Regions from separate parts of the Janthinobacterium sp. genome, predicted to be linked through region 2. Evidence: predicted binding sites of a transcription regulator. Region 2 holds the regulator's gene; each other region holds the start of a gene.
The links. Region 2 encodes sigma-54, which starts transcription at its own class of promoters, with help from an activator protein. Its sites were predicted from a motif close to TGGCANGNAANCTGCTTT; they were not measured.

Region 1: a site for sigma-54 is predicted at 2,697-2,714, ahead of glnA (type I glutamate--ammonia ligase). Genes of this name have one in related genera too.
Region 3: a site for sigma-54 is predicted at 5,527-5,544, ahead of RTQ46_RS00095 (EDSAP-1 family PEP-CTERM protein). Genes of this name have one in related genera too.

Annotation. Positions count from the first base shown of each region.
Region 1 is NZ_DAMAGB010000024.1:41,667-52,160, forward strand. It holds gene glnL (nitrogen regulation protein NR(II)) at 1-537, opposite strand, end outside; gene RTQ46_RS14655 (DUF4124 domain-containing protein) at 534-1,022, opposite strand; gene glnA (type I glutamate--ammonia ligase) at 1,184-2,599, opposite strand; gene RTQ46_RS14665 (rhodanese-like domain-containing protein) at 2,972-3,433, shown strand; gene RTQ46_RS14670 (Fis family transcriptional regulator) at 3,616-3,855, shown strand; gene RTQ46_RS14675 (TAXI family TRAP transporter solute-binding subunit) at 3,842-5,188, opposite strand; gene RTQ46_RS14680 (glutathione S-transferase) at 5,296-5,901, shown strand; gene RTQ46_RS14685 (transglycosylase domain-containing protein) at 5,898-9,302, opposite strand; gene RTQ46_RS14690 (molybdopterin-binding protein) at 9,687-10,472, opposite strand.
Region 2 is NZ_DAMAGB010000001.1:259,210-269,703, reverse strand. It holds gene hprK (HPr(Ser) kinase/phosphatase) at 1-595, shown strand, start outside; gene rapZ (RNase adapter RapZ) at 861-1,724, shown strand; gene hpf (ribosome hibernation-promoting factor, HPF/YfiA family) at 1,819-2,187, opposite strand; gene RTQ46_RS01245 (RNA polymerase factor sigma-54) at 2,257-3,735, opposite strand; gene lptB (LPS export ABC transporter ATP-binding protein) at 3,740-4,498, opposite strand; gene lptA (lipopolysaccharide transport periplasmic protein LptA) at 4,498-5,088, opposite strand; gene lptC (LPS export ABC transporter periplasmic protein LptC) at 5,115-5,738, opposite strand; gene RTQ46_RS01225 (KpsF/GutQ family sugar-phosphate isomerase) at 5,795-6,805, opposite strand; gene RTQ46_RS01220 (cation:proton antiporter) at 6,914-8,893, shown strand; gene RTQ46_RS01215 (DUF484 family protein) at 8,908-10,074, opposite strand; gene RTQ46_RS01210 (MOSC N-terminal beta barrel domain-containing protein) at 10,109-10,494, opposite strand, start outside.
Region 3 is NZ_DAMAGB010000001.1:16,675-27,168, reverse strand. It holds gene RTQ46_RS00115 (amidase family protein) at 49-1,458, opposite strand; gene RTQ46_RS00110 (cytochrome c peroxidase) at 1,539-2,786, opposite strand; gene acpA (acid phosphatase) at 2,988-5,120, shown strand; gene RTQ46_RS00100 (hypothetical protein) at 5,124-5,423, opposite strand; gene RTQ46_RS00095 (EDSAP-1 family PEP-CTERM protein) at 5,579-6,553, shown strand; gene RTQ46_RS00090 (LytR C-terminal domain-containing protein) at 6,558-7,532, opposite strand; gene RTQ46_RS00085 (type II secretion system F family protein) at 7,544-8,485, opposite strand; gene RTQ46_RS00080 (type II secretion system F family protein) at 8,499-9,476, opposite strand; gene RTQ46_RS00075 (CpaF family protein) at 9,488-10,494, opposite strand, start outside.

The DNA.
Region 1 (10,494 bases), on a different contig from region 2:
CTGCGTGTATTCGCGCAATTCGAGCAGGTGCAGCGCCGGCAGTTCCAGTTCCAGCAGCTGCGCCGCGCCGCGGATACCGCCCAGCGGATTCTTGATTTCATGCGCCAGGTTGCGGATCAGCTCCTTGTTGACCTGGCTCTGGTCGAGGATGCGCTCTTCGCGGTCAAGTTTGAGCTGCTGCACGTTTTCGCGCAGCTCGATCAGCACGCTGTCTTCGGGACCGTCGAGCGCGCTGATGATGCTGTGCACGCGCAACGGTTCGCGCCCCAGGCGCTCCAGGCTCAGGTCCTGGCGCAGGTCGGAAAAATTGTGCTCGCGCGCCTGGGCGCAGATGCCGGCCAGCTCTTCGGGATTGATGAACAGGGCCGTCAGCTTTTGCCGCGACAGCGCTTTCAGCGAGCTTTCCAGCAGGTTTTCCGCGGCAGCATTGGCATAGCTGATGCGGCCGTCCTGGTCGAGCACGACCACGGCCGAGGCCAGCAGGTCGAGGCCAGCCAGGTGCGCCGGGCGGCGGGTATGGGTAGAGGATTCGGTCATCGGATATTCGCAATCTCGCGTTTCAGGGCCTCGACGTTTTGCTGCGTCCGCCCGATGTTGTCTTTCAGTTGCGCCACCCGTGCCTGGTAGGTCGCGTAGTTGCGCTCGTTACCCTGGCGTTCGGGCTGGCCCTCGTTGAATTCCTGGCGCTGCGCGGCCAGCTTCTGCTCTTCGCTGCGCAGTTCGTCCTGCAGGATCTGGCGCCGGTCCAGGTCGCGCGCGCGCTGCTCGGCATTGTCGACGCGGGGGAACGCCGCAGAGGTGGCTGGCGTACCGCCGGCCTGGGCCGCGGGCCTGGCGTTTGGCACCGCCAGCGGCGCAGTCCTGCGCGGCGGCTCCGTCATGGCGCCCGGCAGATCGAGCAGCTTGCACGCGGCATTTTCGCGTTTGTCAGTATAGGTCTTGTGGCCTTGCGCGTCGCTGCAGACATACAGCTGGCCATGCGCCTGGGCTGCTGCGCCCAGCAATGCGGCCGCCAGCGCCATCCTGTATTGCTTGATCAATCTCCACTCCTGTCAGCTGTCACGATACCGGGCCGACTATACAACATCATGCTGGCGCCTTCATAAAAAAACGCGGGGAAGACCGAAAGCCTCACCCCGCGTTTTGATTCGATGCCGGCAGTGATGCCGGCATGGCGCTGACATTACAGCGAGTAGTACATGTCGAACTCGGCCGGGTGCGTGGTCATGCGCATGCGCTGCACATCCTGCATTTTCAGTTCCAGATAAGCATCGATCATCGAATCGCTGAACACGCCGCCGCGGGTCAGGAACTCGCGGTCCTTGTCCAGCGCGTCCAGGGCTTCTTCCAGCGAAGCGCAGACGGTCGGGATCAGTGCATCTTCTTCAGGCGGCAGATGGTACAGATCTTTCGAGGCGGCTTCGCCCGGATGGATCTTGTTGGCAACACCGTCCAGGCCGGCCATCAGCAGTGCGGCGAAGCACAGGTATGGGTTGGCCAGTGGATCCGGGAAACGTGCTTCGACGCGGCGGCCTTTTGGATTGGCAACGTGCGGAATGCGGATCGAAGCGGAACGGTTTTTCGCCGAGTACGCCAGTTTCACCGGTGCTTCGTAGCCAGGTACCAGGCGTTTGTACGAGTTGGTGCCCGGGTTGGTGATCGCGTTCAGTGCCTTGGCGTGCTTGATGATGCCGCCGATGTAATACAGGGCGAAATCGGACAGGCCGGCATAGCCGTCGCCGGCGAACAGGTTCTTGCCATCTTTCCATACGGACTGGTGCACGTGCATGCCCGAACCGTTGTCGCCAACGATAGGTTTCGGCATGAAGGTGGCGGTCTTGCCATAGCTGTGCGCCACGTTCCAGACCACGTATTTCAGGTTCTGCGTCCAGTCGGCGCGCTCGACCAGGGTCGAGAACTTGGTGCCGATTTCGTTCTGGCCGGCGCCAGCGACTTCATGGTGGTGCACTTCGACCGGGATGCCCAGGGACTCCAGGATCAGGCACATTTCCGAACGCATGTCCTGGAAGCTGTCCACTGGCGGCACCGGGAAGTAGCCGCCCTTGACGGTAGGACGGTGGCCGCTGTTGCCGCCTTCGATGTCCTTGCCGGTCGACCACGAACCTTCGTCCGAACCGATCTTGACGAAGCAACCCGACATGTCGATCTTCCAGCGCACGCTGTCGAAGATGAAGAATTCCGGCTCAGGGCCGAAGTAGGCGGTGTCGCCCATGCCCGACGATTTCAGGTAGGCTTCGGCGCGTTTCGCGATCGAGCGCGGGTCGCGGTCGTAGCCCTTGCCGTCCGACGGCTCGATCACGTCGCACTGCATGAACAGGGTGGTTTCTTCCATGAACGGGTCGATATTGGCGGTGCTTGGATCCGGCAGCAAAATCATGTCGGACGCTTCAATGCCCTTCCAGCCAGCGATCGAGGAGCCGTCGAAGGCGTGACCCGATTCAAATTTGTCCATGTCGAAGTGCGACACCGGAACTGTCACGTGCTGCTCTTTACCACGGGTGTCGGCAAAGCGGAAATCAACGAATTTGACTTCGTTCTCTTCTACCATCTTCAAGACTTCTGCGGCTGTCATTGCCATGCGTATCTCCTAAATGAATGTGGGGTGAGCCGACCTTAGTGCGTCTGGGCTGATGATGCTAAGCAAAGATTGCGTGCCACCAAAACTCACAGGAATCATAGCAGATTCCATGCCAGCTTTTAAGGAGCAAGGGCAGGCAGCGGCAAACACCAGCCGTCCCTGTGCAACTGTCATCAGGCTTATTTTTTAACGTGAATTGCGCTAAATCAAAAATGCACTAAGCAAGTGCGAAAAACAAATAATGCACCAATTTATGGCGTTTACACCGAAAAATCTGAAAATGCCCGATTCTGGTGCGATATGCAGTGTCGTTTGCGGTGCGCGTCCGGCGCACTATAATCATTTCCACCTTTCCCTTACCTGGAGCCTGTCATGAGTACCCCCGCCGACATTCTGACTATTGCCCGCAGCCGTGCCAACGAGGGCACGCCGTATGCCGGCGCCGTGACGCCGCAGGAAGCCTATGAGCTGCTGCAGCTCGATCCTGCCGTCAAGCTGATCGATGTTCGCACCAATGCCGAGCGCGACTGGGTTGGCCGCGCCGATATCGCCGATACCCAGCATGGTGCGGTGCAGTGGGCCACCTATCCGGGCGGCGTACCCAATCCGGAGTTCATGCAGCAGCTGGCCAGCCAGGCCGGCCAGGATGATGTGCTGCTGTTCCTGTGCCGCTCGGGCGTGCGCTCGCGCCATGCGGCCAAGCTGGCCACCGAACACGGCTATGCGAACTGCTACGACATCCTGGAAGGGTTTGAAGGCGACAAGGATGCCGATGGCCACCGCAAGGAACTGGGCGGCTGGTGCAAGGCGGGGCTGCCGTGGCTGGGCGCCTAAGCACAGAGTTTGACATGACAGGGCACGCGCCGGCCTGAGACCGGTTACAGCCATCCATGGCCGCTTGCACCGGCGGCACAGATTCTTCTTGCGAGATAGTACCTTTTATAGTGCAACGTAGAGATGCGTCATCGATGCTTGCGGCTTGCAGCAGATTCATCTGCTGTTCCATGCGAACGGCAATGGCGTCGAACCGGTACGCGAGTGACTCAAGAGCCTGCCCGCACAAGGAAGTGATCGCCTGGCAATTGACGCAGGCGATGCAGGAGCAGTCGCTGTCGAAAACCCGCATGGCGGCCATGCTGCAGACGAGCCGCTCGCAGCTTGACCGCCTGCTCGACCCGACCAGCGACGTGACCCTGTCCACGCTGGAACGGGCCGCCGCGCTGGTCGGGCGCAAGCTGTCGATTACTCTGGCATAGCCTCGGCCGTCTGCTCGCCCAGCAGCGTCAATATCCGCTTGCGCACGAAATTGATATGGCTGCGCAAGCCATATAGCCCATCGGCAAACGACAGCGGGATCGAGATCTGGTTGACCAGCTCCTCGATCTCGTCCAGGCGCTGCAATTGCTCTGCATATACCTGCGCGCGGCGTGCTTCCGGCACCTCCTCCAGCGCCTGCTCCACCGTGCGCAGCTGCCCGTACCAGCGGTACACGCGCGAGCGGATGCGCCACACGTACAGCGGCGGCACGATGCGCGACAGCGGCAAAATCAGGGCGCCCAACGCCACCACCAGCACCCACATGCGGTCGAAGAAATTGGCCAGCCAGAAGCTCATGTAGCGCTGCAGCACCGGCGCGCCATCCTTGTAGAATTTCAGCGCCTCGGGCGCCACCGGAATTTCCGTATAGCGCGCCGACGGAAACTGTCCCTGCTGCTGGAACCAGCCGGTGCCGCCATGAATCGCGGCGGCCGCCTGCACGAACAGGTCGACCAGCGCCGGATGCAGGTCCTCGCGCGCGACCAGCGTGGCGGTCGGCGCGATCAGGTGATAATCCTGTGCCGGAATATTGCGGCCCAGGTCGACAATCCCGCGCGGCAGCACCACATGCGTCAGGAACGGCAGGCGGCGCGTATACGCTTCGGCCTGCGAAAAATCGAACAGCCTGATGCCCGGAGTTTGCAGCAGCATCTGGATCAGCGGCGCTTCCGGCGCCGAACTGAACACGAGGCCATCGATGCGCCCTTCCAGCAGCTCCACCGTGGCCGGCGTATTTTGCAAAGCGCCCACCGTCAGCTCGTTCGGCTCCACGCCATTGACCGACAGCAGCTGGCGAAACAGGCCCGGCACGCCCGTGCCTTCCGGCCCCAGGTTGATCTTCATGCCCTTGAGCTGCGTCAGCTCGGTGACCGCCTTGTCTTCGCGCAGGAACAGCCAGACCGGCTCCGTAAACAGGCTGCCCAGGGAAATGAGGCCATGGCGTTCGGCGTCGGCATGCTCGGTCGAGCCGCTTTGCACAAAGGCGATATCGGTGCTGCCGGCGTTCAGGCGCTGCAGGTTTTCCTGCGAGCCCAGCGACGGTTTCAATGTGACCTTGATGCCGTGTTTCGCCAGCGTGGCGGCGTATTGCTTGCCGAATTCCTCATAGGCGCTGTTGTCCTGCCCGGTCGACAGGCTGACCTGGCGCGGCGGCGCCGGATCGACCAGCCAGTAGGCCAGCGCGCAGACGGCGGCCACCAGCAGCAAGGTGGGACCGGCCGTGGCGAGAAAGTCGCGCACGGAAAAACGGCTGAACGCGAGGATTTTGGACATGTGATGGCGCATGGGTTTCATGGGGGGCTACCATGCCAACAAATGCGCAACTATGCAAGCGCCACCTGCGCTACAGTAGCCCTACCCTCACTCATACGGAGCCACGCATGCTGAAAATTCTCGGAAAAGCCGCCTCGATCAATGTCCGCAAGGTCCTGTGGACCTGCGACGAACTGAACCTGCCGTATGAGCGCGAGGACTGGGGCAGCGGTTTCAGGAGTCCCGACGAGCCGGCCTTCCGCGCGCTCAATCCGAACGCGATGGTGCCGGTACTGCTCGATGGCGAGCTGGTGCTGTGGGAATCGAACACCATCTGCCGCTATCTGTGCGCGAAAGAGGGCCGCGCGGATCTGCTGCCGGCGGCACCACGCGCACGCGCCGAAGTGGAAAAATGGATGGACTGGCAGATGGGAGAACTGAACAATTCGTGGCGCTACGCCTTCATGTCGCTGGTGCGCCAAAGTCCGGCGCACCAGGACGCGGCGCAGCTGGCGGCTGGCGTCGCCAACTGGAACGCGATGATGGGCATCCTGGAACAGCAGCTGCAGCGCACCGGCGCATATGTCTGCGGCGAGCGCTTCACGCTGGCCGATATCGTGCTGGGCCTGTCCGTCAAGCGCTGGCTGATGGCGCCGCTGCAGCACCCCGACTACCCGGCAATCGCCGCCTATCATGCGCGCCTGGCGCACAGGACGGCGGCGTTTGCGGGCTAATTGAGCGACTCTTTGACCGGCAGTTTGTCTGCCGGTTTGTCGGCTTGTTTGACTGGCTGCTTGTCGGCCTGTTTCTCGGCCTGTTTGACAGGCTGCTTCTCTGCCTGCTTGGCCGCCTGCTTGACAGGCGGTTTTTCTGCCTGCTTGGCGGGCTGCTTGACCGGTGGTTTCTCGGCGTGCCTGGCTGGCTGCTTGGCCAGTGGTTTCTCCGCCTGTTTGACTGGCGGCTTGGCCGCCGGTGTAACAGCGGGTACGACCGGCGGTTTGACCACAGCACGCACTGGTGCATCCGGGTCGATCAGCGGCATCAGACTCGGCGCCAGCGAGACCAGCAGCTGCACCGGCAAGGCGCTGGTGAAGTCGTAGTTCTTCGACTCCGGCCCGCGCACATAGGCCGTCATGCTGCCGTAGAAACGCTCGCCGATATTGAACACGAACGTGGCCGAACGGTTCACATAGCGCGACTCGATCAGGCGGCCGCCAGCGCCATACACGTCAAAGCGCTGGTCGCCGGTCCCGGTCTTGCCGCCGACCGGAATCGGCTCGCCGTCGGCGCCGATAAACGCGGTTTTTGCGCGCTTGGCGGTACCGTCCGACACCACCGCGCGGATCGCCCTGGCCACTGCGCGCGCCACGTCCGGCGACAGCACCTGCTCGGCCTTCACATTGGCGGCGCGCTTGACCATGGTGTCATACGGCGTATTGGCGGCGAAATGCATCGAGTCGATGCGCACGCTCGGTTTGCGCACGCCATCGTTGATGATAATGCCCATCAGCTCGGCCAGCGAAGCCGGACGGTCGGCCGACGCGCCCAGCGTGGTGGCGAACGATGGCACCAGCGAGTCGAACGGGTAGCCCATCTTCTTCCACTGGCGGTGGATTTCCAGGAAGCCTTCGACTTCCAGCAGGTCGGCGATGCGGCGGTCCTGCGCATGCTTGCGGTGCGTATTGAACAGCCATTTGTAGACTTCCTGGCGCTGCTTCTCGCTCGCGGTCACCATCTGCGCCAGGGTAGCGCCTTCGTTCTGGCGCAGGAACGCCACCATCCACAGTTCCAGCGGATGCACATTGGCCAGGTAGCCGCGGTCGGCCAGCGACCAGTTTTCCATCGCATACTGGTCGTACATTTTCGCCACGCGCTCGGGCGGTACTTCATTTTGCGACGGCAGGTTGGCGTTCAGGAAGTCGGCAAACTCGGCCTGTGTGCCTTTCGGATTGACGGTGCGGTAGATATTGGCCAGGCGCACCGGCGTCGGCCGGATGCTGGCCAGCAGGACTTTCTCCTGTTCGTCGATGCTCTTGCCACGGTATTTCTGGTAGAAACGGTGCAGGAATTCGCGCCCTTCCTTGTCGGCAAAGCGGCTCAGGTACTGGGCGCGGCGCGGATCGTCCGCATCGGCCAGCAGCGAGGCCGACGAATCGGGGCGCGAGAACATGTAGTAGCGCGCCACGTCGCGCATCAGGCGCACGAACACCAGGTTGGTCGACTGCTGCAAGGCGTGCTGCACCGTCATGATGCGGCTGTCGTCGAGGCGCGAGAAGTTGCCGAAGTGATGCAGGCCGCCACCGGTAAAGAAGCCTTCGCCGGGATTGCCCGAATATTTTCGTTCCATCGCCGCCGCCAGCATGTCCGGCAGGTTGCGCGCTTCGCCCACGGGTTTCGCGGACAGATAGGCGATGCCCCACTGCGTCAGCATGTCCTTCGGATCGACGGCCACCTTCGACAGCTCGGTGGACGACATGGCGCCATAGCGTTTTTGCAACTGGTCGACGATGTCGAGGTAGCTGACCAGCGTGCGCAGCTTGGCGGTGGAACCCAGGTCGAGCTTGGCGCCCTCGTTGATGTCGAGCGGCTGGTCGAAGTTATCGGTCTGCACGCGCAGCAGGTTGGCTTTGTCGCCCTTTTGCAGCAAGGTAAAGCTGTACACCACGTTGGCCGGGTCGCCATTGCCCAGCATGCCCTTGCCCGTCAGGCCGGCCGCTTTCGCCACTTCCGGATCGCGCAATTCGCGCAGCACTTTCGTGACGGCATTTTGCGCCTGCGCGTCGAGCGTGCTGACCACCTTCAAATCAAGACGGTCGAGGTTGTAGAGGCGCGGATCGCCCAGCATGCCTGCCAGGTGATTGCGCACGGCGTTCGAGGCCTTGCGCGTGACAAACGAGGTGGCCGCTTCCGACTGCACGCCGGAGGCCGCCGATGGACGCAATGGCTGGGCCATGGCGGCGTCGCGCAACTGCGGCGTGATCACGCCCGCCTGCGCCAGCAGGCGCAAATGGCTGTTGGTCAGCGCTTCGAGGTCGGCGCCGCCGGCCACCAGGTAGTGCGAGGGACGGCGCTGGGCGATCAGCAGACTCAGTGCCTGCTTGTAGGCCAGCGCACTGCCCGGCTGGTCGAGTTTGGCATTGAGCTGCGCCTTGACCTCGTCAAAATTGCGGCCATACCAGACCCACATGCCGTCGCCGATGCCATTGACTTCGCCAAAACCGCTTTTCGCCGACAGCGGCACGGTGTTCAGGTAATTGAGAACGATCTGGCGCCGCACGGCCATGGTGTTTTCGCCCCCCTGGTACGAGCGCAGGCTGGCCGACAGCATCTGGAACAGCTTGTCCTTCATGGAGCTGGTGCGGCCATCTTCCGAGTGGCGGTATTTTTCGATCTGCGTGGCCAGCGTGCTGCCGCCGCCGCCGCGATGGCCGCCGACCATGTTCAGTCCCTTGTCCAGCACAGCCTTGCTCAGGCGGTCCCACTCGACGGCCGGATTGCGCTCGGGCGTGCCCGGGTCGAGCAATTCGCGGTTTTCGATGAACAGCAGGCTTTGCACCAGCGCCGGCGGCGCTTCGGCAAAGCCGTTGAAGGCGCGCTCTGGGTAGACGGCCGAGAACAGCGGCGCGGCGCGCCAGTCGAGGATGGTCAGGCCGGCGCGGTTTTTCTCGTGATAGGTGGCGAACACGCCCATGTCGGCCAGCTCCACCATCTTGGGCGACATGCGCGCCTGTGCCGTTACCGTATAGTCGCGCGCATTGAGCTTGCCGATGAAATCAGGCAGGCTGGCGTAGCCGAGCCGCTCGTCATACGGACCGTGCTGCGGATAGCGGATTGCGCCGGCCGGACTCGGGCCAGGCTCGACCTTGTACGTCAGCTGGCGGCTCAGGCGGGTAAAAAACTCTGCCTGCAGCGCCGAGGTGCGCACTTCGCGCATCACGAACCAGGCGATGCCGGCGATCAGCGCCAGCACGATCAGCAGGAAGATCGGCCAGACGCGCGAGCGGCGTTTCTTGCGCGGCGCGGCCGGCGGCGCCTCGGCACCTGCCGCGGTTCCCGCATCGGTTCCCGCAGTGGTTTCCGGTTCGGATGGTGGCCGCAGTTGGGCATGGGCCAGGTTGTCGCCTGTGTCTTTCATGGGATGCTGGGGAAAAGTTGAATAATGACGGGGTTGGCGCGGACCAGGCGGCGACGGCAAAGACAGCCGGCGTGCTCTGCGCAAGATAAGACGTTGGCCAGGCGGGGCCGGTAATGATGCTGCTTGCTTGACATGATATCCAGACCGGTAAATCCTACATACGCCGACCGTCAGAACACGCTGACAGCGACGCAAAAGTCCTGCTCACCATTGCACCACATCGGCATGAACAGCACCGGCGAGCGCGCACAAAAATCTTGCTTCAGCGAAGATTTTCGCAAAAAAACAACGACCGGACTGTACGCTTGCATACATAGGTGCAAGGCGAGAGGCAAGACGGCTGCACGCCGGGTCGAAAAACGCCGGGCGCAGCAGGAGGCAAGGTCAGATGGCGTGGTATTCGGCCTGCATGGTGTCCAGCGCGGCGCGCATGTCGGCAAACGCAGCCACGGCTTGTGCCGGCTCGCCTTTCACGCCCAGTTCGATATGGCGGCGCGTCTGCGCGTCGCCCACGCTGGGCAAGCTGAACACCTTGATCTGCGGATACTTTGCTTCAAGTTCCACCATCAGCGGCGTCAGCAGCGACTCGGCCGTTTCATACACGAGCAAGGCGTGTTCCGCATGCGGCACCTGGTTGAACAGGTGCGCATAATGGGTATCGAGCACCCACTCGATCATCGGCCACGACATGACGGGAAAGCCGGGCACGAAATAGTGTTCGCGGATGGCAAAGCCGGCAATCTTGTTGTACGGATTCGGGATCAGCTCGGCGCCCTCGGCAAACTCGGCCATTTTGAGACGGTGCAGGTTTTCCGGCGAATCGAGATCGACCGCCACGCCCGCCTCTGCGCCCATTTCCGTGATGCGCTGCTGGATATTCTGCTTGCCTTGCGGATGCAGCAGCAGCGGCAGGCCCAGCGCGGTGGCGGCTGCCTGGCGCGTATGGTCGTCCGGCGTGGCGCCGATGCCGCCAAAGCACAGCACGATGTCGCCGCTGGCAAAGGTGCGCTTGAGCAAGGCGACGATGCGCTCGGGCTCGTCACCCACATATTCTGCCCAGCTCAGCTGCAAGCCGCGCGCCTTGAGCAGTTGCACCACTTTCGGGAAATGCTGGTCCGTCCGCTTGCCTGACAAAATTTCGTCGCCAATGATGATCAGTCCGATAGCCATGTCTATCCTTGTTCAATTCAGT
Region 2 (10,494 bases):
TTCCACGCCGCTGCCGGCCGCGCAAGTGATCGACTTCCTGCGCGTCTACCTGTCAAAAAAGCTGGCGCAGCGCATCATCATGCATGGCGTTTTCATGGACGTGCTGGGCGTGGGCGTGCTGATCACGGGCGACTCGGGCCTGGGCAAGAGCGAGCTGGGACTGGAACTGATTTCGCGCAGCCACGGCCTGGTGGCCGACGATGCCGTCGAGTTTTCACGCATCGCGCCGAACATGATCGAAGGACGCTGCCCGCCGCTGCTGCAGAACCTGCTCGAAGTGCGTGGCCTGGGCCTGCTCGACATCAAGGCCATCTTTGGCGAAACGGCTGTGCGCCGCAAGATGCGGCTGAAACTGATCGTGCACCTGGTGCGCCGCAATGCGCTGGAAGAAGAAGTCGAGCGCCTGCCGTTCCTGTTCCCAACCGAAGACGTGCTGGGCCTGCCGATCCGCAAGGTCGTCATCCCCGTCGCCGCCGGCCGCAATATCGCCGTGCTGCTGGAAGCGGCCGTGCGCAATACCATCTTGCAATTGCGCGGCATCGATACCTTGCAGGAGTTCATGGAGCGGCAACGATTGGCCATGAGTGGCGATTGATATTGCCAAGGAGTTCGCCCTTGCAAGGGCGAACCGTTCCGCAGGCACGAAGCTGCGCTTCGTCAATTCCCTGCTTCACCAACGATTGGCAATGAGCGGCGATTAGCGCGTAGGTCGGATTAGCGGGCCTTGGCCCGCGTAATCCGACAACATTGTTGGCACCGGCACGTGGGTTTGTCCAATCCGCACCACACAAGTAATTGCAATAATTTGTAAGCCGGGTTGCCACGGGGCGCGCATGCGGTCTTTATTGTATGATTGCCGCATGCATATCGTCCTTATCACCGGCATCTCCGGCTCCGGCAAATCCGTCGCACTCAATGTGCTCGAAGACACCGGCTATTACTGCGTCGACAACCTGCCGCCGGCCCTGTTGCCGAACCTGGTGCAAACCCTGCGCGAAGAGGGCGCCACCCATTTGGCCGTGGCCGTCGATGCGCGCAGCGCCGAGTCGCTGGTCAGCCTGCCGCACAATGTGGCGCTGCTGCGCGACCAGGGACATGACGTCAAGGTGATGTTTCTGACTGCCACCACGCATTCGCTGGTGGCACGCTTTTCGGAAACGCGGCGCAGCCATCCGCTGTCGCATGAATTGCGCCCCGACGCCAATCCGGCCAGCCGCCGCACCCTGATCGAGTGCATCCTGGAAGAGCGCGAACGCCTGTCGGCGATCGAGCAGCTCGGCCATGTGATCGATACGTCCGAGCTGAGCGCCAACAAGCTGCGTGCCTGGGTCAAGGATATCGTTGCTTCCGAACGCGCGCCGCTGACCTTGTTCTTCGAATCGTTTGCCTTCAAGCTGGGCGTGCCGCTGGACGCCGACTTCGTGTTCGATGTGCGGGCCTTGCCGAATCCCTATTACGACCTAGCGCTGCGTCCGCTCGATGGCCGCGACGCGCCGGTGATCGCGTTTCTCGACGCACAGCCGAGTGCGCTGGAGATGTTTGCCGACATCCGCAATTTTGTGGAAAAATGGTTGCCGTCGTTCAAATCCGACAACCGCAGCTATCTGACGGTGGCGCTCGGCTGCACGGGCGGCCAGCACCGCTCGGTGTACATGGCGGAACATCTGGCGCAGTATTTTGCGGACAAGGAACGGGTCGTCCTGCGGCACCGCGAGCGTCACTGAGCAGTGAACGAGGAAAAAATGGCCGCAAAAAAGGGCGCGAGTAAAATACAGCGCGCCCTTAGTTGATCACAACAATCTGGAAACGGCAGGCCGGCTAGACAGCGGCGGCGGCTTCTTCAGAGTTGTCGGTGTTGTCAGGCAGATGCTTGATCGCCTCTTTACCGTGCCCTTGCACTTTGGTTTTGTACTTCATCACTTGCCGGTCCAGCTTGTCGATCAGGCTGTCGATCGCGGCATACAGGTCTTGCGCCAGGCTTTCCACATAGACGGTCTTGCCGCTCAGTCGCAGATTCACTTCGGCCTTCTGGCGTTTTTCTTTCTCTTTGAGGTTGTCGACGGTCAGAATCACGGCAATATCGATGACGTGATCGAAATGGCGTTTCACGCGTTCCAGTTTGGTTTGTACGTATTCACGGATGGCTGGTGTCACTTCGAGATGATGTCCGCTGATGGTGAGATTCATACACACTCCTAAAGATGATCGGGTTCGTGCGGTGTCCGTGACATCCGGACCGTAGAGGAACCGAAAAAACTACAAAGACTTACGCAGGCTCACTGGCGGAATTTTCAACGCTTCCCGGTATTTGGCAACAGTACGTCGCGCAATCACCATGCCTTGTTCCCCCAGCATGTCCGCAATCTTACTGTCGGATAAAGGATTTTTAGGGTTCTCTGCTCCTGTCAATTGCACGATCAATGCCCGTATCGCCGTCGAGGACGCTTCCCCTCCTGCTTCGGTGGCGACATGGCTGCCAAAGAAATACTTCAACTCAAACATTCCATGCGGGGTCAGCATGTACTTTTGGGTTGTTACCCGCGAGATAGTACTCTCGTGTAAACCCAGTGTATCAGCTATTTCACGAAGCACAAGTGGCCGCATGGCAACTGCGCCATGCGAGAAAAAATCCTTTTGTCGTTCTACTATCGCCTGCGCCACGCGCAGGATGGTATCGAAGCGCTGGCGCATGTTCTTGATCAGCCATTTGGCTTCCTGCAGCTGCGCGCCCATGCCGCCCTCGCCTTTGCCCTGCTTGAGCAGGTTGGCGTACATGGCGTTCACGCGCAGGCGTGGCATCACGTCATTGTTCAGCGATACCTGCCAGCCATTGCGGGCGCGCTTGACCACCACGTCCGGCACCACGTAGTCGGACACGTCGGACGCGAACACGGCGCCCGGATGGGGATTGCACAGGCGAATCACGGTCTGTGCTTCGCGCAGGTCTTCATCGTCGCAATCGAGGGCTTTTTTCAGCTTGTTGAAGTCGCGCTGGGCAAACCAGGTCAGGTGTTTTTCCACGATGGTCAGGGCCATGCGGCGCGTCACCAGCGCCACCTGTGGCAGGCGCTTGATCTGCAGCGCCAGGCATTCGGAGGCGTTGCGCGCGCCCACGCCGGCCGGGTCGAAACTTTGCAGCAGCGACAGCGCCGTGCGCAGCTCGTCGGCGTCCACTTCCAGCTCTTCCGGCAGGCGCGCCTGGATCTCCTCGAGTGGCTCTTCCAGATAGCCATTGTCGTCCAGCGCATCGATGATCAGTTCGACCAGCGCGCGGTCGCGCAGCTCCAGCACGGTCACGCGCATCTGCTCCATCAGGTGCTCGCGCAAGGTGCAGTGATGGGCCTCCAGTTGTGGCCTGGAATCTTCGTCATCGGGCGCCTTGCCGCGACTCGCTTCGTTCCAGTCGCTGTCGCCGCCTTCGGGCGCGGCCGTGCTTTCGCCGCCATCGCCATCAAAGGTTTCCGCTTCGGCGGCTGGCGCCGGCGCGTCCTGGCCCGGTGGCGCCGGCGGTGCTTCGCCGGGCGCCGCGGTCGAGCTCAGCGCACCATCGGACAGCAGGCGCAAGGAGCGGTCGAGCGGATCGTCGAGCCGTTCCAGCAAGGGATTATCGGTCAGCAATTGCTCGAGCTCCTGGTGCAATTCCAGGGTGGACAGTTGCAACAGGCGTATCGATTGCTGTAGTTGCGGCGTCAGTGCCAGATGCTGCGAGGTGCGCAGCTGCAGTGATTGTTTCATCGGCTTACATGCGGAAGTGTTCGCCCAGATACACGCGGCGCACCGACTCGTTGGCGATGATGTCGTCGGGCCGCCCGGACGCCAGCACCGAGCCCTGGTTGATGATGTAGGCGCGGTCGCAGATGCCCAGCGTTTCGCGCACATTATGGTCGGTGATCAGCACGCCGATATTGCGTTCCTTCAAAAACCGCACGATGCGCTGGATCTCGATCACGGCGATCGGATCGACGCCGGCGAACGGTTCATCGAGCAGCACGAAGCGGGGATCGGTGGCCAGCGCGCGGGCAATTTCCACGCGCCGCCGTTCACCGCCCGACAGCGACAGGGCCTGGTTTTCGCGCAGCTTTTCGATCTGCAAGTCGGCCAGCAGCTTGTCGAGGCGCTCCTCGATCTCGGGCTTTTTCAGCGGACGGCCGTCGACGGTCTGGATTTCCAGCACGGCGCGAATATTGTCTTCCACCGTCAGCTTGCGAAATACCGACGCTTCCTGCGGCAGGTAGGACAGGCCCATCTGCGCGCGGCGGTGGATCGGCAGGCTGGAGATATCGACGCCGCTGATGTCGATGGTGCCGCCGTCCGACGGCACCAGGCCGACGATCATGTAGAACGAGGTGGTCTTGCCGGCGCCGTTCGGACCCAAGAGGCCCACCACTTCGCCGCATTCGACTTGCAGCGACACGTCATGCACGACCTGCCGCTTGCCATAGGTCTTTTGCAGTCCCCGCACGATCAGGGTGCTGCCACAGCGTAAATTGTTGTCCATTATTTCTTTCCTGGCGTGGGCACCGGCGCAGGCGCGGCGGGCGCCTTCTCCGCCGGCGTCTTGTTCTTCGGCTGGATCACCATGCGCACGCTGCCGGCGCCCGGGGCGCTGGTACCGCTGTTGCTGTTTTCCATGTTGAACAACTCGTTGCGGCTGTCATACGAGATAAAGGCGCCGTTGGCCACGTCGGTCGGCTTGGTGCCTTCCAGGCGCGTGAGCTTGGCGCGGGTAAACAGTTTCACCACTTCCGTCTTGTTGTTGTATTCCACGCGCTCGGCTTCGCCTTCGATCCACAGGTCGCCGGCGCCATCGCGTTTCTGGCGGAAAGTGGCCAGCTTGCCCGCATCGGCCCAGAACGTGATGAACTGGTAGCCCTGCGGATCTTCCGTGATCAGGGCGCGGCCGGCCTTCATGGTCAGCGTACCTTTTACCAGCACCACGTCGCCGGTCAGCGTGCGCGTCTGCTTGATGTCATCGACCTGGCCGCGCTGGGCGGTGATCACGGCTTCTTTTTCGGAGTCGGCCTTTTCGGCCCGGGCCGTGCCCATCACGGCCAGCGAGAACAGGCTCAACAGCAAGATTTTTTTCATTTTATATTAGTCCTTTTGCATATCTTTTATTGGGCCGGCGCAGCAGCGGGCGCCTGCACCGGCGTGCGCGGCGGAATCACGATGCGCACCGAATTGGGCACGTCCACCACGCTGGTGGCGTTGTTGGCGTTCAGGCCCACGCCGGTCACATGCGAGCGGCCCGACACCAGGTCGACCGGCACGGCCGACTCCATCCGCTCTTCGTCGGGGTAAATCGTCAGCGCCTCGGTTTTCAGCGTCAGGTTCTGCGTTTTCGGCCCGGCTATGCGGTCGATCACCACATTGCGCGACAACTGCAGGCGCGTGTTGTTCTGGTCGATATGCGCCAGTTCCGCGTTCATGTTCAGCGGCGGCACGCCCGGGCTGATCTTGCGCACGAAAGGCTGGTCGATATTGGACGAATCGTCAGCCGGGAAATGCGTGAGCTTGGCGCCGGACACGATATAGCTCGGTTTGCCCTGCAAATCCATGCGCACCATGCTGAAATTGGTGACGAAATAATCGGGCTCGTCGAGCTTCTTGCTGCCATTGACGTCCTGGCTGCTCTTGTTCATCACTTCGAGCAGCCAGAAGCTGCCCAGTGCGAACACGACGGCGCCCAGCACGGTAAAAATCATGCGCCAGCGATGGGCGCCTTCTGGCTTCCGCATAGTGTTTCACTCTCAAAAAGTTGTGCCTCCCTGCCGGTCCGGCAGGCCTGCGGGCATCAGATCACCTTGGCCTGTGTCAGGTCATGGATATGCAGCGCGCCGACCAGCTTGCCGTCAGCGTCGACCACCAGCATCTGATTGATGCGGTGCTGCTCCATCACGGCCACGGCATCGACGGCCAGACGGTCGGGCGCGATGCTGCGCGGCTGCGCATGCATCACGTCGCGGATCGCCACTTGCGTGAAATCCTGCACGCGTTCGAACATGCGGCGCAGGTCGCCATCGGTAAACACGCCCACCGGGCGGTCCTGCGCATCGACCACGGCCGTCATGCCCATGCCCTTCCTTGTCATTTCTTCCAGCGCCTGCAGCAGCGATGCGTCCACCGGCACTTTCGGCACCCGCTCGCCGCTGCGCATCACGTCATGCACGTGCGTCAGCAGGCGGCGGCCCAGGGCGCCACCCGGATGCGAACGGGCAAAATCTTCTTCCTTGAAGCCCCGCAAGTCCAGCAGCGCCACCGCCAGCGCGTCGCCCAGCGCCAGCGTCACGGTGGTGCTGGCGGTCGGCGCCAGGTTCAGCGGACAGGCTTCTTTTTCCACCGAGATATCGAGATGCACGTCGGCCAGCTGTGCCAGGCTCGACTGCGGCTTGCCCGTCATCGAGATCAGCACGCCGCCCATGCGCTTGACGACCGGCATGATGGCCATCAGTTCGGCCGATTCGCCGGAATACGAGATGGCAATAAACGCATCCTCGGACGTAACCATGCCCAGGTCGCCATGGGCCGCTTCGGCCGGATGCACGAACATCGCCGGCGTGCCGGTGGACGAGAGCGTCGCGGCGATCTTGCGCGCGATATGGCCGGACTTGCCGATGCCGGATACCACCACGCGGCCCTTGCATTCGAGCAGCAGCGCGACGGCGCGGCCGACACTGTCGTCCGTGGCCAGGCGCGCATGCAGCGCGATGATGGCATCGGCCTCGATTTGCAAGGTGGTGCGGGCCAGCGCCACGGCCCGCTCGCTTGTGGCTTTCATGTCACTTCGATCAAAAGCTTTCTGCATTGTTTTTTCATGGGTTACACTCATCCCCAAAGTATAAACGAATTAGGAAAGCAAAAAACTTGCCAGTCACAACAAACAACGATTTCCACTGACCTCCCCGGGCAACCCATGTTTTCCTCGCTAGAACTGACCTTGATGTTACTCGGCAGCGCCGTGCTTGGCGTGGTCGCTTTCAGAATGTTGCATTTGCCGCCCATGCTCGGCTACCTGGCAGTCGGCATCGTCATCGGCCCCCACGCGCTGGGCCTGGCGGCCGAGAATGAAGCGAGCCATACGCTGGCCGAATTCGGCGTCGTGTTCCTGATGTTTTCCATCGGGCTCGAATTCTCCCTCCCCAAGTTTCTCGCCATGCGGCGCATCGTGTTCGGACTCGGCATGGCGCAGGTGGTGACCACCATCGTCGCCACCGTCGTGTTCGGCTGGTTCGTCGGGCGCTATCTGTCGGCCTACTTCCACCTGAGCTGGCAGGCCGCGTTTGCGCTGGGCGGCGCGCTGGCCATGTCGTCGACGGCCATTGTGTCAAAAATGCTGACGGAACGGCTCGAACTCGAAAGCGAACACGGCCGCAAGATCATCGGCATTTTGCTGTTCCAGGACCTGGCCGTGGTGCCGCTGCTGATCCTGATACCCGCGCTGACCAAGGACTCGGAGAACCTGGCCGAAACGCTGGCCTGGGCCGGCGCCAAGGCGGTGGTGGTATTGATCCTGCTGCTGTTCCTCGGGCAAAAGATGGTGCGCGGCTGGCTGACCATCGTGGCCAAGCGCCGCTCGCAGGAGCTGTTCATGCTCAACCTCTTGCTCATCACGCTGGGCGCGGCCTGGATCACCGAACGCGCGGGCTTGTCGCTGGCGCTGGGCGCGTTTGTTGCCGGCATGCTGATATCGGAGACCGAATTCAAGCACCAGGTGGAAGAGGATATCAAACCGTTCCGCGACGTGCTGCTGGGCCTGTTTTTCATCACGGTCGGCATGCTGCTCAATATCCGCGTGGTGTTTGAAAACTGGTGGCTGGTGTTATTGCTGCTGTGCGCACCGGTGCTGCTCAAATTTGCCCTGATCGCCGGCCTGGCCCGGCTGTTCGGTTCGACCAATGGCGTGGCGCTGCGCACGGGGCTGGGGCTGGCGCAGGCCGGCGAATTCGGCTTCGTGCTGCTCAACCTGGCTGGCGGCATCAGGCTGATGGATCCGTTCGTGGTGCAGGTGGTGCTGGCGGCGATGGTGCTGTCAATGCTGGTCGCGCCGCTGATCATTGCGAAATCGGACGCGATCGTCATGAAGCTGGCCGCCAACGACTGGATGATGCAGTCGCTGGCGCTGACGAAAATTGCCACGCGCACCATGGCCGCGCAGAAACACGTGCTGATCGCCGGTTTCGGGCGCAGCGGGCAGAGCCTGGCCACGCTGCTGGCCGAAGAAAAGATCGAATACCATGCGCTCGACCTCGATCCGGAGCGGGTGCAGGAAGCGCAGCTGGCCGGCGCCCATGTGTCGTATGGCGATGCAGGACGGCGCGAAAGCCTGGTGGCGGCCGGCATTTACCGCGCCAGCGCCATCGTGATTACCTACGCCAATACGCCGTCGGCGCTGCGGTTATTGCACCTGGTGAATGAACTGGCGCCGACACTGCCCGTGATCGTGCGCAGCTATGACGACAGCGACCTGGACCTGCTGCGCGACGCAGGCGCCACCGAAGTGGTGCCGGAACTGATGGAAGGCAGCCTGATGCTGGCCTCGCATGCGCTGATCATGATGGGCGTGCCGCTGCGCCGCGTGGTGCACCGGGTGCAGGCGGCGCGCGAGGAGCGTTATGCCTCGCTGCGCGGCTATTTCCATGGCGCCAGCGATGCGGGCGACGACGCCGATCTCGACCGCCTGCATTCGGTGACGGTTGGCGATGGCGCGCGGTGTGTCGGTTTGCCCTTGAGTACGGTGGACGTGGCCGGCTGCGGCGCTTCCGTGACCACCATCCGCCGCGGCCGGGGCCGGCTTGACGTCACGCCGGAGCTGCAACTGGCCAGCGGCGACGTGGTGGTGCTGCGCGGCACCGCCGACGCCGTGGCAAAAGCGGAAAGCTTGCTGCTGAAATAATCAGCAGTCAGCGATCAGGCCACGCTGGCCGCGGCGCTGACCACCTGGTTGCGGCCATTCGCCTTGGCCTGGTACAGGGCCTGGTCGGCATGCGCCACCAGCTGCTGGGCCACCGTTTCAATCGGCAATTCGGACGCATGGGCCGGCAGGCTGGCCACGCCGATCGAGACACTCACGTGCGTTTGCGCGCTGCTGGGCAGGTCGAACGGCATGCCGGCAATGCTGGCGCGGATGCGCTCGGCAACGAAGGTGGCGCTGTCGAGATTGGCATCGATCAGCAGCACCACGAATTCCTCGCCGCCAAAGCGCCCCAGCGCGTCCGAACGGCGCAGCTCGTGGCGGATGCGCACCGCCACCTCGCGCAGCACCTCGTCACCGCCCTGGTGGCCATGCGTGTCATTGACCAGCTTGAAGTGATCGATATCGATGTACATGCACGAGATGCAATAGTGCTGGCGCTTCGCGCGGGCAATTTCTTCCAGCAGGCGCCGGTCGATATAGCGGCGGTTGTAGACGCCGGTCAGCGCATCGGTGAGGCCGATATATTTGAGCATTTCATTGCTGATCACGTTTTCCAGGCAGATGGCGATAATCGACGCCATGTGCTGGATAAAATCCGTGCCCAGCGCCGGCGTAAAGCGCAGCGCGTCATTGCTGGCCAGGTTCAGGCTGCCGATCAGGCGCTTGTTGCGCAGCAAGGGCACCAGCGCCACGCTGCGCAGGCCCGCATCGGCGCCGGGAAAGCGCGCGCCGTGCACCGCCGCATCGAACGCGCCCAGCAGCGGCGCCGGCACCGGTGATGCAAAGCCCAGCTCGCCGGCCTGCTGCACGAACAGCATTTGCGGGAAAGCGCTGAAATCGACGCCCAGCTTTTCCATCACCACCAGGATATCGTCGCCCTCGTCGACCAGGCTCAGGGTCACGCCGTCGAGTTCGGAAATCACGGGCAAGGTGCGGAAAATCGTGGCGATCAGTTCGGGAAAGGTGGAGGCACCCACCAGTTCCAGGTCGAATGCCTGGTGGCGGCCCATGATGGCGTGGTTGCGCTCGACCTGCTCCAGCAGGAAGGCCAGGCGCGCGCGCAAGGCCTGGTTTTCCGCCTCCAGGCGGGTGACCAGTTGGCCCTGCCCGTTGGCGTCGCTGGCTTGCTGGCCTGACACTGGCGATATCGGTTGACTCATATAAACCTTGAACCCTTCTGTGCGGCCATGTCGCTTAAAACGCCAGTTCGAAACCGACTTCCTGGCCGACCACGATGCGCTCATCGCCGCCCTGGGTGACGATGGCGTTCATGCCGAAACAGATCGCGCCGTCCAGTTCGGGCTTGGCCCGGTAGCCATGCATGACATCGAGCGGATCCGGTCCCGGCACGCCGGTAGCCTGGTCGACCGACGGAATCGGGCAGCGGGCGCACGGCTTGACCGGTTTTAATGTCGTATTGCCAAACTGCAAAAACTCGGCGTAATCTTCTTCAAACGCGCCGATGCCGCCGATCACCAGGTTGGGCCGGAAGCGGTTCATCGGCAAGGCGTCGCGGCCGATGGCGCGCAGCCTGTCGTTGACATCGTCCAGCGAGGCGGCGCCCGCCACCAGGATCGGAT
Region 3 (10,494 bases), 240 kb from region 2:
GCCATATATTACCGGGTTCGGCGGCTGATGCAGCGCATGCTGGTGCAACTATTCGTGAGCCTGCACCGGCGCCATCCGCCGCCCGATCACGCTTTCGATCCCCTCCCCCACCCGCAGCACCACCGCATCGGCGCCCGGCGTTGAAAACACCGTCACGCCAAATGGCAGGCCATCGGCATCCGCTCCCAGCGGTATCGCCAGCACCGGCGCGCCGGCCTTGCCCGTACATTTGGCGGCGGCGCTCATGGGCGCGAGCAACACGTCGGCGGCGCCGGCCTGCAGCGCGGCATGGATGCCTTGCTCGAGGCTCAGCGCCATATCGCGCTGGCGATCGGCCAGGTAGTGCGGCGAATCGAGGCCGGGCGAGGCCTGGGCCGCTTCCAGCAGTGACTGTCCATAGGGAATCGCCTCGGGATGCGCGCGGTTCCAGGCTATGATGTCTTGCATCGAGCGCATGCCGCATGGCTGCAACTGCGCCAGCAGAGCGTCGAGGCTGGCCTTGAACTCGGTGCGAAACACGCTGGAGCGCACTTCGTGCAGTTGTTCCGCGCTGGGCAGGTCGCACGGGTCGACGATGGTGGCGCCGGCTTGCGCCAGCAGTTGCAAGGCATGCTCGAACGCAGGTTTGCGTGCGTCGGTCAGCACGTTGTCGGCGATAAAGCGGCGCGGAATGCCGATGCGCAAGCCTTGCAGGGAGCTGATCATTGTCAGGCTGTCGATGTCGGCCATGGCCTGGAATACCAGTGCGGCATCAGACACGTTCAAGGCCAGCACGCCCGGCGCATCCTGGCTCGGCACCAGCGGCATGACGCCATCACAACTGATGCACCCGACAGTCGGCTTGAAGCCGACAATCGAGGTGTGCAGCGCGGGCGCCTGGATCGAGTTCTGCGTTTCGGTACCGATGGCGAAAGCGCACAGGCGCGCCGAGACCGCCGCCGCCGAGCCGACGCTTGATCCCTGGCCACGCTCATAGCGCAGGCCCAGCGGGTTGCGCACCACGCCGCCGGCGCCGCTGAATTCGGACGGCATGGTATCGGCGACAAAATCGGCAAACTCGGTCAGGTTGGTCTTGCCCAAGAGGACGGCGCCGGCGTCGCGCAGGCGCGTGACCAGCGTCGCCTGGTACGGTGGCACAAAGCTGGCGATGGCCTGGCAGCCAGCTGAAGCGGGGCTGCCGTCGGCGGTAAAGACATTGTCTTTCAGCAGGTACGGCACGCCATGCAGCGGTCCGCGCAGCCGACCTGCCGCGATTTCCGCATCGGCCTGGCTGGCTGCCGCCAGGGCCAGCGGCGAGATGCTGCGCACGCAGTTCAGGCCACCGTCGCCGCCGTTGCATTGCGCGATACGCGCCAGATACCATGCGGTCACTGCCAGAGAACTGGTGTTGCCTGCGGCAATCGCGGCACCGATGGCTTGCGCCGTCGCGCTGCCAAGGAAAGTGGAGAGGTCGTGCATGGTTGCGCTTTCAAAGGCCGGTACAAACCTTCGATGGTAAATAAAGCACCCGCGTTTTACCCATCCCATTCGATAAGGAGCTACGCCCCCTTGACCACATAGCCATCCGTCAGCGTCTTCAAAAACACGATCACGTCGGCGATTTCCTTCTCGCTCAAAGCCGGCGCCTGGCCCTTTTTCCGGTTGAACGGCGGCTCGGCATTGACGTTCGCTTCCAGTCCCGGCGGCAGGTCGTCGTACTTGTGCACGCGGCCATCAGGATTTTTCGGATACCACTTTTGCGGCGCCGTATCGCGCTGCACGTAGAAGCGCAGCACCTGCTCCAGGCTGGTGAAGCTGCCATTGTGGAAGAAGCGTTGACGCAGCGCCACGTTGCGCAGGGTCGGGGTCTTGAAGCTGCCGCAGTATTCCCGATGGTCCGTCAGATCCGTGCGCTCGGGGCCGCACAGGCCCATGTCGAAATACTGCGGATCGGCGTTGGCGGGCAACTGGTTGTTGCGCGGTACGCCGATGTTGATCAGGCCGTAGTCGGTAAATTGCGGAAAGGCGCCGCCGGGCGCGATCTGGCTGATATGGCAGGCGGCGCAGTTGCCCTTGGTTTCATCGTTGAACAGGGCCAGGCCGCGCAGTTCCTGCGGACTCAATTTGACCTGCTTGCGCAAAAAGGCGTCGTACTTGCTGGTATAGGGGTAGAAGTCGGCCGGGCTTTCCTGGAATACTTCCAGCGACATCAGGGCCCAGCGCAAGGCCTGCTCGGGCTGTTCAAAGATGTTCTCGCCATAGGTTTTGCGGAACTGCGCCGCCAGCGGGCCGTGCTGCAGCCTGGCCAGCACGGCGGCGGCGTCAAAGTTGCCCATTTCATGTTTCGACAATAGCGGCGTCAGGGCCTGCTCGTGGCCGGACCGGGCGCGGCCGTCCCAGTTGCGTCCGCCCGTAGGGCCAGCGTCGATGCTGTCGTCGCCATCGTCGTCGTGGAAATGCTCGGTGAACGACGGCGCGTTCTGCAGGTAGCGCAGCGACGGCGCGGCGCGCGTGCCCATGTCGTTCAGCCCGGGGCCGCCGAGCTGCACCGCCAGGCTGTTGGGCGGACCATACGCATGGTCCGGGCTGTGGCAACTGGCGCACGACAGCTTGCCCGATACCGACAGGCTGGGCTCGAAAAACATGGCGCGTCCCATCGCCGTCATGCTGGCCACCGACGGTTGATGCTGCGCCGGTGCGTACGCCGCATTCAGGTAGGCAGGCGCGGTGGTGGTGGCGGCAGGCTTGGCAACCTGCTGCGGCTGGCAAGCGGCCAGCAAGAGCAGGAACGGTAGCAATTTCTTCATGGTGAGATCGGCCAGCAGGGGAACATGGGCGGCCAGCGTAGCAACGCCATATGACCGCTGCGTGACAAACCGGCCGCAAAAGCGGCGCGAACATTACCGCATGTATCGCATGTAACCAAACATGGACATGTCACGCAGCGGACATATTGGCTGCCTAGCATCCGTGCTTTTCCACCACCCTCGCACCCGGAAGGCATGAGCATGAAACCGCACGCACGATTGGCATTACGTCCCCTTCCCATTTTGATATCGCTGGCCCTGGGCGCCGGCCTGGTGGCCTGTGGCAGCAACTACGCCCTGGCGCCCACCGTCAAGGGCCAGGTGATCGGCAGCTACTATGAAAACGCCCAGGTGTGCATGGAAAGCACGAGCGCCAAACTGACCTGCGCCAGCGATTCGACGCCGGTGCGCACGGCTGCCGATGGCAGCTTCTCGGTCGAAGGCGACGGCGCCGTGCTGGCCATCGTCGGCACCGATGCGGTCCGCCACGAGACGGTGGGCGACGCCGGCAGCAAGGTCGCGCAAAAGCTGCTGCTGCGCGCGCCCGCCGGCCATGCGGCGTTTGTCAGCGCCTTGTCGACGGAACTGGCGCAGGTGATGGACGGCAATGGCGGCGATTTCGCTGCCGCCAGCGGCAAGCTGGCGGCGCGCATCGGCGTGTCGGAAGCGAGCTTATTGAGCGACTTCAACCGGGCCAGCGGCGACGAGCTGGCCAAGCTGAAAGCGGAGAACACCAGCGCCACCGCAGTGATCGCCGGCGCCAGCGCGCAGGCCGCGCCCGCCGATGCACTGGCCGCGCTGAACAGCGGCCTGGCGCTGAACAATATCCAGACCATCGTGGTGATCTATGCGGAAAACCGCGGCTTCGACAATCTGTACGGCCTGTTCCCGGGCGCCAATGGCGTACCGGGCGTCAACCCCACCTCAACCGGCGGCTATGTGGCGCAAAAGGATATCGACAACAGCACCCTGCCCGTGCTGCCGCCGACCTGGGGCGGCATGACAGCCGCCGGCCAGAGCACGGTGGTCACGCAGGCGCAATCGGCCAACCTGCCGAACAAGCCGTTCCGGATCGACGACGCCAGCAGCGCCATCAACCTGCCGCAGTCGGTCGTCACGCGCGACCTGGTGCACCGCTTCTACAACAACCAGATGCAGATCAATGGCGGCGCCAACGACAAGTTCGCGGCGTATTCCGATGCGGGCGGCCTGACCATGGGCTACTACGACGGCAGCAAGATGAAGCTGTGGGATATTGCCAGGCAGTATGCGCTGGCCGACAACCTGTTTATCGGCGCCTTTGGCGGCTCGTTCCTGACGCACCAGTACCTGATCTGCGCCTGCGCGCCGACCTATCCGAATGCCGACACGTCGGTGGCCAAAGGCTCGATCTCGAAGATCGATGTCGACGCCAAGGGCAACTTCGTGCGCCTGACGCCGGCAGCGACGTCGCCGGCCACCGTCCTGAATGGCGCGCCCGTCTATGCCAACGACAGTACGCTCACGCCTGCCGATGCCAGCGGCATGTTCTATGCGGTCAATACCATGCAGCCGGCCTTCCAGCCCAGCAGCAATGCACCGGCATCCGGCGACAGCAGCAAGCTGTATGCGGACACCAGCAAGGCCAATACCCTGCCGCAGCAGACGCAGACGAATATCGGCGACCTGCTCTCTGGCAAGAACATCGACTGGGCCTGGTATGCGGGCGCCTGGAAGGACACCACGGCGCTGGCCACGGCCAGCGCGCGCGGCAGCAGTTTCCCCAGCCCGCCGAACTTCCAGTTCCATCACCAGCCGTTCAATTACTTTGCCAGCATGGACCCGGTCAAGGCGCCGGCCTACCGCGCCGCCCACCTGCGCGATTTCGACAGCCAGTTCCTCAGCGACGCGGCCGCCGGCAAGCTGCCGCCGGTGGCTTTCTACAAGCCGCAGGGCAACCTGAACCAGCATGCCGGCTACGCCAGCGTGGCCGACGGCGACGCGCATATCGCCGACGTGATCGCGCAGCTGAAAAAGAGTCCGCAGTGGAAGAACATGCTGGTGATCGTCACCTACGATGAAAACGGCGGCTTCTATGACCATGCGGCGCCACCGAAAGGCGACCGCTGGGGCCCGGGCACGCGCGTGCCGGCGATCCTGGTGTCGCCGTACGTGAAGAAGGGCCTGGTCGACCATACGCAATACGATTCGGCCTCGATCCTGCGCGCGATCACCCGCCGCTTCTCGCTGCCGGTGCTCGACGGCTTGAGCACGCGCGACAAGGCGCTGGTGGCCAATGGCGGCAAGCCGATGGGCGACTTCAGCGCGGCGCTGGCCTTGCTGCCGCAGGAGTAAAACTTAACCCTTGCGGCTGTCGAGCCAGTCCTGGCCGCCGGCCGCGAGGGCGGTGGCGATCACTTTTTCCGGCAGGCTGTAGACGGTGGCCCAGCTGGCGCGGCCGTCTGCCGTGTTGGCGGGAAAGCTGTGCGTCTCGATCGGCCAGTGGTATTTGCGTTTCAGTGCCTTGACGATGGCGGCCAGCGAGACGCGCCCCTGCAAGGGTTCGGCGCCGGACTGGTCGCGGTTCGACAGCAGCACGGCCAGGACCTGGCCGCGGCCCGTGCGTGCGCCGGGAAAGGTGGGGGTTTTGTTTGCCATCGCCTATTTTAACGGTCCCGGCGCTGTCGGTGTTTCTTACAGTCAGCTTGTTCTTCTCCAGCCCGCTTTATACAAGTCCTTGATTCGTGACGATTTTTTGGTTTGGCACGCAAGATGCTTAGCCATATCGACCCGACCACGATAATGAGGCTGCCATGAATGTCGATCACCCACGAAGCAAGACCCTTTGCCTGCTCGGCGCGCTGGCTGCGGCAGGCGTGCTGGCCACTGGCCAGGCGCAAGCCGGCGCCTACGGCCTGGCCGTCAATGACATCAACAATTTCCGCATCACCACCAGCGCCGGCACCCTGACGCTGGCGGGCGCCAACCGCAATGCCAGCGACAGCACGTATTTCGAAGGCGCCGCGGCCGTCAACCCGCGCGCCGTCAATACGGGACCGGCCGCCAATGCCGATGTGCTGCAGGTATGTGCCGGCGGCGGCTGCACCGGCCTGCCGCAAAACAACTATGCGCCCAGTCCGGTGCTGGAATTTGCCCGCGGCGACGCCCACTCGTTCGGCAACATGCTGACGGTTGGCGGCGCCACCATGCGGGCCGTGTCGGAAGCGCAGCGCGATACGGTCGGCGCCGCCTCTGCCACGGCGGGCGACACCCTGACCGGCTCGGTCAACCTGACCTTGTCGAGCGCCGGTTTCATTACCTTCAGTTTTCTTGCGCGGCGCGACCTGCGCAGCAGCGTGACCACGCTGGGCGACAAGTCGAATGTGTCGATCATGGATATTTTCAGCATTGCCTGCAACGCCAACAGTCCTGCCGGCTGCGCCACACGCGCCAACTCCGACGGCATCGTGTTCCAGTTTGCCCCTGACGGCGATGCCAATAACGGCAGCGACGTGAACGGCAACCATGCCACCGGCAGCCTCGACCCGTTCAGCCTGAACCTGACGGCCGGCACCAACGATCCCGCTACCTCGCGCGCGTTCACGAATGCCTTTACGCAGTTCTCGCTGACCTCGAATTTTGCCTTGCCGGCCGGCAGCTACACGCTGAATTTTTCCAAGTCGACGCGCACCGATATCGTCGTGATCGAACAGGTGCCGGAACCGGACACGCTGCTGCTGCTGGGAATCGGCCTGGCGGCGCTGGCAACCACGCGCCGCCGGACCTGATGTGTCAACCGAGCCGCGCCAGCGCCTGGCGCGCCCGCTGCAATTGCTCCAGCTGCCGCACGTAGTAGCGGTGCAAAATGGCCGGGTCGAGGTCGCGCCCGAGAATCAGGCGCACCTCGCTGGCGGGGCAATCGAAGGCGACCGCTTCGACGCCGGGTCCCAGCTGGCGGGCCAGCCGGCGCGCCAGCTGCTCCTGCGCCGGCCGGTACTCGACACGCGTGCGCGCCACCTGGAACGAGGCGGCATTGCGCGTACGGACTATCTGCAAGGCGCCGGCGGCCAGGCTGCGCGCCATCGCGGCTGCCACGCCCGGCATGCCATTTCCGTTGAGAATTTCCAACCGGGGACGCAATGCCGTTGCAGGCACACGCTGCAGGCGCGCGATGCCCGCGCTTTGCGTGATCTCGATGCGCTCCATCGCGGGCGGCACGAGTGCAGATACGGATGCGGATACGGGAACGGGCGCAGGAACGGTAACCGCCTGCGCACGCAGCAATGCCTGGTCACGCTGCATGTCATGGGCCTGCAGGCTGTGCGCCTGCGCCAGCATGCGCGCCGCGCGTTCATGCTGGCCCAGCCTGGCGAGCACCTGCGACAGGCGCTGCCAGGCCAGTGCATGGAGCGGGTCGAGCAGGCAGGCTTGTTCCAGTACCGGCAAGGCATCGAGGTCGCGGCCGGCCAGGGCATAGGCATGGCCCAGGTTGCGCAGCACATAGGCATGGCGCGGCTGCCGCAGGCCGCCAGCGGCCAGCAGCGCTTCCCAGATGGCGATGGACTGCCCTGCTTCGCCGCGCTGCGCATGCAGCACGGCCTGACCATTGCGATTGGCCAGGTCGATGGGGTCAGGCAAGGCAAGCGGACCGGGATCGGCGAGGCGCCCAAGGCTGGAACTGGAGGTGGGGGCAGGACCCGGGCTGGCACAAGCGCCCAGCAGCAGGCAGGCGCTGGCGACAGCCAGGCGCGAGAGCGAAGATGACATGGGACGTCCTTTCATCGGTTGGCCATGGCCGGCACCAGCACGCGGTAGACTTCGATCACGGCCGGTCCCATCAGCACCAGCATCAGGGTGGGAAACACGCAGAAAATCAGCGGGAACAGCAGCTTTAATGCGATCTTGGCGGCCGCCTCCTCGGCCAGCAGGCTGCGCTTGCCGCGCAGATTGTCGGAGTGCACGCGCAGCGAATCGCCCATGCTGGTGCCGAAGCGTTCGGACTGGATCAGCATGGCCACCAGCACGTCGACGTCTTCCACGCCGCTGCGCAGGGCCAGGTTGCGCAGCGCCTTTTCCTTGGAAAAGCCGGCGCGCATTTCCATCAGCACCAGCTGCAGCTCCTGCGCCAGCACCATGCTCTTGATATGGATTTCACCCGATACTTTCACCAGCGCGCGCTCCAGGCTCAGGCCCGCTTCCACGCAGACGGTCAGCAGGTCGAGCGCGTCGGGAATGTTTTCAAAGATGTCGCGCTGGCGCCGCCGTGCCGTGCTGGCCAGGATCAGGTTCGGCAGGTAGTAGCCGGCGGTGGCGCTGATGCACAGGAAAAACAGCAGCACGCCGCGCATGCCGGCCGCCATGCTGCTGGCCGCATACAGCCCCAGCACGGTGGGAAACAGCAATGCCAGCACCGACTTGGCGGCAAAATACAGCGCCGGCGCGCTGGCCTGGCGCCAGCCCGCATTCATGAAGCGCGTGCGCAGCGGCGAGCGCTCCCAGCCCTCCTCGGGCAGCGACAATTTCGAGAACGGCTGCGCCACGCGCGCCACCCGCTCCACCCAGCCGGTGTCTGGCGCCGCCGCACTGGTGTCCACCGGCGCGGTGGCGCCGGACAGGCGGCGGCGCAAGGTGCCGGGAAAGAAAATCAGCGAGGCCGCCACCGCCAGGCCCGCCACCACGGCAAACACGATCAAGAGAAAAAGCACTTGCTGGCCAGTCATGGCACACCTCCTGTCAGATACGGATCCGGATGACCTTGCGCATCCACGCGACGCCGAGAGCCACCATGCCGGCCGCATACCACAGCAGGCGGATGCCGCTGGGATCGGTCCACAAGAGGCTGATGTATTGCGGATTGACCAGCGACATCACGCCGATCATCACCACCGGCATCAGGCCCAGCACCCAGGCCGACATGCGCCCTTCGGCCGACAGCACGCGCACCTGGCCCAGCAGCTTCAACCGCGCGCGAATGATGCGCGCGATCGACACCAGCACCTCGGCCAGGTTGCCGCCCGATTCGCGCTGCACCAGCACGGCGATCACCAGATAGCGCAGGTCCGTCAGCGGAATGCGCACCGCCATGTTCTGCAGCGCTTCATTCATCGGCACGCCATAGTTGATCTCTTCATGCGCCAGCTTGAATTCGCCGCTGATCGGTTCACTCAATTCGTCGCCCACCATCTGCAGCACGTTGGAAAACGAGTGGCCGGCGCGCAGCGCGCGCGCCAGGAAGTCCGCCGCCTCGGGCAGCTGCGCCTCGATTCTCTGCAGCCGCGCCGTGCGCGCGCGCAGCAGGAACAGAGCAGGCCCGCCGCCGGCCATGCCGAGCAGCAGCAACACACCGGGCAAGGGCATCGGCCAGGCGACCAAAATCAGCAGCGCCGCCAGCAGCAGGCCGCCGGCCAGCGCCAGGAACTGCGCCACCGACCAGCCCAGGCCGGCCTGCAGCAGCAACCGGTCCAGCGCCGCGCATTGCGGCACGCGCCGCAGCAGGCGCTCGAGCGCCGGCGCGCGCGCATAGCGGCGCTGCTTGAGGATCGAGATCCGCTCGCCGCCGGCCTCGCCGCGCGCGGCCATCAGCCGCAGGCGCCGGTTGATGCGCCGCGCGGCGCTGCCATGCGTGCCCGCCCACCACAGCCAGGCGCCTTCCACCATCAGGATGCAGGCGGCAAACAGGACGATGGCAAAACCGTAGAACACGAGGTCCATGGCGCGCCTCCTTACTCGTAAATGCGGTCGGGATCGAACACGCTGTCGGGGACGGGCGCGCCGAACATGCGCAGGCGCTCGGTAAAGCGGGGCCGCACGCCGGTGGCGCAGAAGTGGCCCAGCACGCGGCCACTGGCGTCCACGCCGGTCTGCTCGAAGCGGAAGATTTCATGCATGGCGATGATGTCGCCCTCCATGCCCGTCACCTCCTGCAGGCTGACCAGCTTGCGCGCGCCGTCGGTCAGGCGCGACACCTGCATCACCACCGTCACGGCCGAACAGATCTGCTGGCGCGTGGCGCGCGGCGTCAGGTTGACGTTGGCCATGCCGACCATGTTTTCCAGCCGCGCCAGCGCGTCGCGCGCCGTGTTCGAGTGGATCGTCGCCAGCGAGCCTTCGTGGCCGGTGTTCATCGCCTGCAGCATGTCGAGCGCTTCGGCGCCGCGCACCTCGCCCAGGATGATGCGGTCGGGCCGCATGCGCAGCGCATTGCGCACCAGCGCGCGCTGGCTCACTTCGCCTTTGCCCTCGATATTCGGCGGACGCGTTTCCAGCCGCGCCACGTGCGGCTGGCGCAGCGCCAGTTCGGCCGCATCCTCGATGGTGACGATGCGCTCGCTGCCGGGAATAAAGCCGGACAGCACATTGAGCAGGGTGGTCTTGCCGCTGCCGGTGCCGCCCGAGATCAGGATATTGACCTTGGCCTGGCCCAGCGCCTGCAGCACCTGCACCATCGGCGGCGTCAGGCTTTTATAGTCGAGCAGGTTGGCGATCGTCAAAGGCTGCACCGCAAAGCGGCGGATCGACAGCAGCGGGCCGTCGACCGCCAGCGGCGGAATGATGGCGTTGACGCGCGAGCCGTCGGGCAGGCGCGCGTCGACCATCGGACTCGATTCATCGACGCGCCGGCCCACGCGCGAGACGATTTTTTCGATGATCTTCATCAGGTGTGCATTGTCGTGGAACGTCACGTCGGTCAGTTCCAGCCGGCCGCCGCGCTCGACGTACACCTTGTCGC